3 regions of the Streptomyces sp. NBC_01618 genome follow, and region 2 is predicted to be linked to each of the others. Evidence: riboswitches for the same ligand, from Rfam matches in the RefSeq annotation. Region 2 holds a riboswitch; each other region holds the start of a gene.
The links. A riboswitch is a leader RNA that binds a small molecule or an ion and turns the genes downstream of it on or off. The one in region 2 is predicted to bind glycine.
Positions count from the first base shown of each region.

Region 1: it holds a riboswitch for glycine, as region 2 does, so the genes downstream of both, gcvT (glycine cleavage system aminomethyltransferase GcvT) here and gcvP (aminomethyl-transferring glycine dehydrogenase) in region 2, are expected to answer to the same signal.
Region 3: it holds a riboswitch for glycine, as region 2 does, so the genes downstream of both, gcvP (aminomethyl-transferring glycine dehydrogenase) here and gcvP (aminomethyl-transferring glycine dehydrogenase) in region 2, are expected to answer to the same signal.

Region 1 is NZ_CP109297.1:5,707,346-5,709,606, forward strand. Features, by position in the region: gene gcvT (glycine cleavage system aminomethyltransferase GcvT) at 1-843, opposite strand, end outside; glycine riboswitch at 984-1,078, opposite strand; gene OH735_RS26595 (AAA family ATPase) at 1,238-1,927, shown strand; gene OH735_RS26600 (enhanced serine sensitivity protein SseB) at 2,010-2,261, shown strand, end outside.
Region 2 is NZ_CP109297.1:6,788,789-6,791,049, reverse strand. Features, by position in the region: gene speB (agmatinase) at 1-791, shown strand, start outside; glycine riboswitch at 901-996, shown strand; gene gcvP (aminomethyl-transferring glycine dehydrogenase) at 1,147-2,261, shown strand, end outside.
Region 3 is NZ_CP109297.1:1,125,495-1,127,755, forward strand. Features, by position in the region: gene gcvP (aminomethyl-transferring glycine dehydrogenase) at 1-981, opposite strand, end outside; glycine riboswitch at 1,174-1,270, opposite strand; gene OH735_RS05380 (PRC-barrel domain-containing protein) at 1,384-1,752, shown strand; gene OH735_RS05385 (DNA polymerase IV) at 1,677-2,261, opposite strand, start outside.

The DNA of each region.
Region 1 (2,261 bases), 1.1 Mb from region 2:
GAACTTCACGACCCGGCCGAAACCGGCGTCGAACGGGGTCAGCCCGGTGGTCAGCTCGTGCCCGTACAGCGGCATGCCCGCCTCCAGGCGCAGCGTGTCGCGGCAGGAGAGCCCGCACGGGATCAGGCCGCGGGAGGCGCCCGCCTCGGTGAGGTCCTTCCACAGCTGCTCGGCGTGCTCCGGGGCGACGAACAGCTCGAAGCCGTCCTCGCCGGTGTAGCCGGTACGGGCGATCAGCGCGGGGACACCTGCGACGGTGCCGGGCAGACCGGCGTAGTACTTCAGGCCGTCCAGGTCGGCGTCGGTGACGGCGGCCAGGATGGCGGGGGACTCCGGGCCCTGGACGGCGAGCAGCGCGTACGCGTCGCGGTCGTCGCGCACCTCGGTGTCGAAACCGTCGGCCCGCGCGGTCAGCGCGTCCAGCACGGTCTGGGCGTTGCCGGCGTTGGCGACCACCATGTACTCGGTCTCGCCCAGCCGGTAGACGATCAGGTCGTCCAGGATGCCGCCGTCCTCGGAGCAGATCATCGTGTAGCGGGCGCGGCCCACGGCGACGGTCGCGATGTTGCCGACCAGCGCGAAGTTCAGGAAGGCCGCGGCCTCGGGGCCGGTGACGGTGATCTCGCCCATGTGCGACAGGTCGAAGAGCCCGGCCCTGGTGCGGACCGCGTTGTGCTCGTCGCGCTCGCTGCCGTACCGCAGGGGCATGTCCCAGCCCGCGAAGTCGGTCATGGTCGCGCCCAGTGAACGGTGTAGGGCTTGAAGAGGGCTGTGGCGCGAAGCGCCTTCCGGCAGGGCGGTGGTGGGCGACGGGTGGGAGGTGAGACGGGGGGCGGTGCTCATGGATGTGGCTCCCGGGGCATGACGACAGGACGATCCCTCCCCATCTGTCATCGGAACCTGAGAGGTTCGCCGAGAGCCCTCCGAAGGGTTCGGCTTGCACCTTGGGTGGGGCCGCAGAGCGGCCCGCTTTTCAGATCTGCCTCATCCACGCGGTACGGGGCCTGAGAGATTCAAGGGAGGAACTTGCTCCTTCGGCGCCCGGCACATCTGACCGGAACTCTCCCGCGCGGATTCAAGCGGCCTTTATGCAGTTGGCCGGGTCATCATCGCATGCATCGCGCCGGAGTGGGGCCCCGGTCCCTCGTGGGAATCAACGGCGTGGACGGTTGTGCCGCATTACCTTTTCTTTACACTTCAGGGGCATGCGTGGGGTGACCCGACAGGGGGAGGGGTGATGACGTTGCAGCGGTACGCGACGACCGCGGGGGTCGCGCACGGCGCGATGCCCGCACAACCGGGGGCGGCGCCCGCCACGGAGGCGCGTGGCCCGCACGGGCCCGTCGTGCGGGACCTGCGGGAGCGGGGCGGGCGCAGCCCGCGCAGCCTGCACTTCGCGGCGGGCGACGTGGTGGTGGTGTCCGGGCTGCCCGGCAGCGGCAAATCCACCCTCATCCGGCGGGCGGTGACGACGGCCCACGCCATCGACTCCCAGGACACCCGGGATCGCTGGGCGGGGCTCGTGCCCGGGTTACTGCCGTACGCCCTCTACCGTCCCCTCGTCCGCGTCGCCCACTACTGGGGGCTGTGGCGGGTGCTGCGCTCCGGCGAGTCCGTCGTCGTCCACGACTGCGGAACCCAGGCGTGGGTACGCGGCTGGCTGGCCCGTGCCGCGCGGCGCCGGGGCCGCGCCCTGCACCTCGTCCTGCTCGACGTCACACCGCAGACGGCGATGGACGGCCAGCGGGAACGCGGCCGCGGCGTCTCCGGATACGCCTTCGCCCGGCACCGCAGGGCGGTGGGGAGGCTGCTGCGCGCCACCGGGACCGGCCTGCTGCCGCCCGGATGCGCCTCCGCGGTGCTGCTGGACCGGGAGGCGGCCGGGCTGCTGGCCCGGATCGCGTTCGCGGACGTACAGGGCCCGTGAGCCGGACGTCAACCTTCTGCCGGAAGGCCCGTGAGCCGGACGTTAACCTTCTGCCGGAAGGCTCGGGGAAGAAGGGGAAGCAGTGGACATTCCGGCACAGGGCCAGTCCCATCCGCAGAGCGGATGGCCCGCCAATGAGCTCGAAGAGGTGCTGATGGCCTCGGTGGGCAGCCCGGAGGCGGGCGGACGGCTCGTCGAGGTGCTCGGGCGCAGCCAGGTCTGGGTGCCCCTGCCGGGCGGCGGCGGACCCGACTCCCTGGACCTGGACCTGCCGACGCTGGAGATCGAGGGCGCCGCGTACGTCCCCGTATTCAGCTCCGAACAGCAGTTCCTC
Region 2 (2,261 bases):
GTCACCTGCGCCCGAAGTTCCACGTCGAGCTCGACACCGCACCGCTCGAAGCGCTCCAGGTCGTCGACGCCGGTGACGTTCCCTGTACGCCGTTCAGCATCGACGAAGCAGTCGCCCAGATCGAGGGCTACGCCCGCGACGTCGTGGGACAGTCCGACCGGCGCATCGTGAGCATCGGCGGTGACCACACGATCGCGCTGCCCATGCTGCGCGCGGCCAGGGACAAGTACGGCCCGGTCGCGTTGGTCCACTTCGACGCGCATCTCGACACCTGGGACACCTACTTCAACGCTCCGGTCACGCACGGCACGGTGTTCCGCCGGGCCTTCGAAGAGGGCCTGCTCGCCGAGGACAAGTCCATACACCTGGGCATCCGTGGACCGATCTACGACCGGATGGACCTCGTGAACGACAAGGCGTTCGGCTTCCGGGCGATCCGTGCCGGAGACCTCGACGTCATCGGGATCGACGGGGCGGTGGACGCCGTACGGCGACGCGTGGGCGACGCACCGGTGTACATCTCGATCGACATCGACGTGCTCGACCCCGCGTTCGCGCCCGGGACGGGTACACCGGAGATGGGCGGGCTCAACAGCCGCGAGCTGTTGCGTCTGCTCCGCAGCCTCGACGGGCTCAACATCATCGGTGGCGACGTGGTCGAGGTCGCTCCGGCCTACGACCACGCCGAGATCACCTGCGTCGCTGCCGCCACCGTGGTGTTCGACCTGATCACGCTCATGACGAAGAACCAGGTGTCCGGCCCCGTGCTGACGGCCGCGGACCACGCCTGATTCCGGGCGCGACTCAGCAGGCACCAGGGGCCGTCAAGGCGCTGACCCGCCTCGACGGCACCGCCACCTGACCTCGCGGTCAGGCCCGACAACTCAACATCGCGCCGCTCGAACCGAAGCGGGAGAGCCCTCGCCCATCCTTGGCGAGGCGCCGAAGGAGCAACTCTCCCCAGAATCTCTCAGGCACAACTACCGCTTCGGCGAGGCGACTCTGGAAAGTCAGGACCTCATGTCCTGCGCCCACGGTGCAAACCGCCGGACCCGGTGGTGAAGCTCTCAGGTACCGATGACAGAGCGGGGAGGTCATCCGTTCACGGCGCCGCGTCCGCGGTGTCCCTCCAGGGAGCCTCCCACCATGACCTCACCCGAGTCCCGCGCGTCGGGCGCGTTCGCCACCCGGCACATCGGCGTCAGCGACGCCGACCGCACCAAGATGCTGGCCGAAGTCGGCTATCCGACGCTTGCCGGCCTGATCGACGCCGCCGTCCCGAGCGGCATCCGCAGCACCTCCGGCCTGAACCTGCCCGCCGCGGCCACCGAGGCCGAGGCGCTCGCCGAGTTGCGCGAGCTCGCGGGCCGGAACACCGTGGCCGTCCCGATGACCGGCCTGGGCTACCACGCGACCGTCACGCCCGCGGTGATCCGGCGCAACGTGCTGGAGGACCCGGCGTGGTACACCGCCTACACGCCGTACCAGCCGGAGATCAGCCAGGGCCGGCTGGAGGCGCTGCTCAACTTCCAGACCATGGTCGGCGACCTGACCGGGCTGCCGACCGCCAACGCGTCGCTGCTCGACGAGGGCACGGCGGTGGCCGAGGCCGTCACAGTCATGCGCCGCGTCGCGGGGAAGGGCCGGCGCCGCGTCCTGGTCGACCACGACACCCTGCCGCAGACCCTCGACGTGCTGCGCACACGGGCGGCCGCCGTCGGTATCGAGGTCGTCGAGATCGACGTCACCCAGCCGCTGCCGGAGGACGGTTTCTTCGGGGTGGTGCTGTCCTACCCCGGCTGCTCGGGCGCGGTCCGTGACCTGCGCGAAGTGACCGCCGCGGCACAGGCACGCGGGGCGCTCGTCACCGTGACCGCCGACCTGCTGGCGCTCACCCTGCTCGTGCCGCCGGGCGAGTACGGCGCCGACATCGTCGTGGGGTCGTCCCAGCGGTTCGGTGTCCCCCTGTTCTACGGCGGGCCGCACGCCGGGTTCATCGCGGTCCGCGAAGGGCTCGAACGTCACCTGCCCGGCCGGCTCGTGGGCGTGTCCGTGGACGACACCGGCCGGCCGGCGTACCGCCTGGCACTGCAGACCCGCGAGCAGCACATCCGGCGTGACAAGGCGACCTCGAACATCTGCACGGCGCAGGTGCTGCTCGCGGTGGTCGCGTCGATGTACGCCGTCTACCACGGTCCCGACGGACTGACCGAGATCGCCCGGCGGACGCACCGGCAGGCCGCGCTCGTCGCCGCGGGTCT
Region 3 (2,261 bases), 5.7 Mb from region 2:
GCGGGTCTGCAGCGCCAGCCGGTAGGCCTTGTTGCCGTCCGCGTCGACGGAGACGCCGACGAGGCGGCCGGGCAGGCTGCGGGCGAACTTCTCGCGTACGGCCATGAAGCCGGCATGCGGTCCGCCGAAGCCCATCGGCACGCCGAAACGCTGCGTGGTGCCGACCGCGATGTCCGCGCCCAGGTCGCCCGGTGAGGTGAGCAGGGTCAGGGCCAGCAGGTCGGCGGCGACCGTGACGATCGCACCCAGTTCGTGGGCCTGCTCGATCAACGGCTGGATGTTCCGCACCGCTCCGGAGGCGCCCGGGTACTGCACCAACACACCGAAGACGCCACGCTCGGCGATCTCCGCCGGGATGCCGTCGGAGAGGTCGGCGACGACGACCTCGACGCCGGAGGGCTCGGCGCGGGTCTCGATGACGGCGACCGTCTGCGGCAGGGCGTCGGCGTCGACCAGGAAGACGCCGTTCCTGACCTTGCCTACGCGCCGCGAGAGCGCCATGGCCTCGGCGGCCGCGGTGCCCTCGTCGAGCAGCGAGGCGCCGGAGGTGGGCAGCCCGGTCAGCTCGGCGACCACCGTCTGGAAGTTGAGGAGCGCCTCCAGGCGGCCCTGCGAGATCTCCGGCTGGTACGGCGTGTAGGCCGTGTACCAGGCGGGGTTCTCCATGACGTTACGCAGGATCACGGGCGGGGTGAAGGTGCCGTAGTAGCCGAGCCCGATCATCGGGGCCAGCACCTGGTTGCGGTCGGCCAGGGCGCGCAGCTCGGCGAGGACCTCGGCCTCGGTGCGGGCGGCCGGCAACCGGAGTGCCTCCGCGCTCTTGATGACATCGGGCACCGCGGCCGCGGTCAGCTCGTCCAGTGAGCCGTAACCGACCTGGGCGAGCATCTTCGACTGCGCCTCTTCATCGGGACCGATGTGGCGCTGTTCGAACGGAATACCCTGCTCCAGCTGGGAGAGCGGAGTGCGACGGGGGGTCATGATGGAGGCCTCCTGGTCTGTCACGACCTGCGAGGGGCACCACGGCGCGGGTGCCCGGACGGCCTCCCCCTCTGTCATCTCAACCTGAGAGCTTCACCGGCGCGCCTTGTGGCGTACCGGCTTTCACCGTCGGTGAGGAAGGGAACCGACGGCGCTCGGCCGCACGGAACCCGCCCTGCTTTCCAGAGTGACCTCGTCCGCGCGGTACGGGGGCCTGAGAGATTCCGGGGAGGATTTGCTCCTTCGGCGCCTCCGGATTCGCTCCGGAGGACTCTCCCGCACGGGGTCAGCAGCCATCACCAGCCTACCAGCGGGGTTCGTGGCGGAATTCTCGAGTGGCCAACCCCCTGGATCTGCACTTTTGTAGTGCTTGTGGAGTAGCCGCGACCAGTGGGAGGGACCGTGCAGACCGACATCGATCCGCGCAGCCTGATCGGCCGCAAGGCGTTCGACCGCAAGGGCACCAAGATCGGAACCGTGGACGAGGTGTACCTCGACGACGCAACCGGTGTGCCCGAGTGGGCAGCCGTACGCACCGGACTTTTCAGCCGGGACGCGTTCGTCCCGCTGGAGCCCAGCGAGTTCGTGGAGGATTCGCTCCGCGTCCCCTTCGACCGGGCACTGATCAAGGACGCACCCGACTTCGGCGTCGGTCGCCATCTCTCGCCGGAACAGGAGCTCCAGCTCTACCGGCACTACGGTCTGGACTCCCCGCCCGAGGAGACCGGCCCGGACAGGGACTTCGGCAGACTGGCCGGCCAGGACGAGTAGTCCGCCGGGTTCCGCACCAGCGGCAGCGGATCGGCCGGCCGCAACTGCGCGTCGTCGATCCGGAAGGTACGCACCCGGCCGGGCGCCGACTCCGGTTCCTCGAACCGCACCGTGACCCGGCCGACACCGCTGCCCTGCACCCAGCCATGGCCGTAGACGTCATGGCGCACGTCGTGTCCGGCGGGCCAGCGCCGCGCGGCGAGCTGTTCGGCGGTCTCGGGGGGCTCCTCCCCCGCACCGCCGGCCGGCTCGTCCCTCTCGTCACCCGCTTCCTCCTGGGCCGCTTCCCCGGTCGCGGCCCGCTCACCGGCGGCCTGCGCAAAGAGGTCCTCCTGCGTGTAATCGGCGAGCCCCGTGACGCCCACCCCCAGGAGCCGTACGCCTCCGGTGGTGTCCACGGCCGCCAGGAGCCGCGCGGCGGCCTCCCGGACCACGGTGGGGTCGTCAGTGGGCCCACGGAGCGTCTCGGACCTCGTGAGCGTGGAGAAGTCGTACCGTCGCACCTTCAG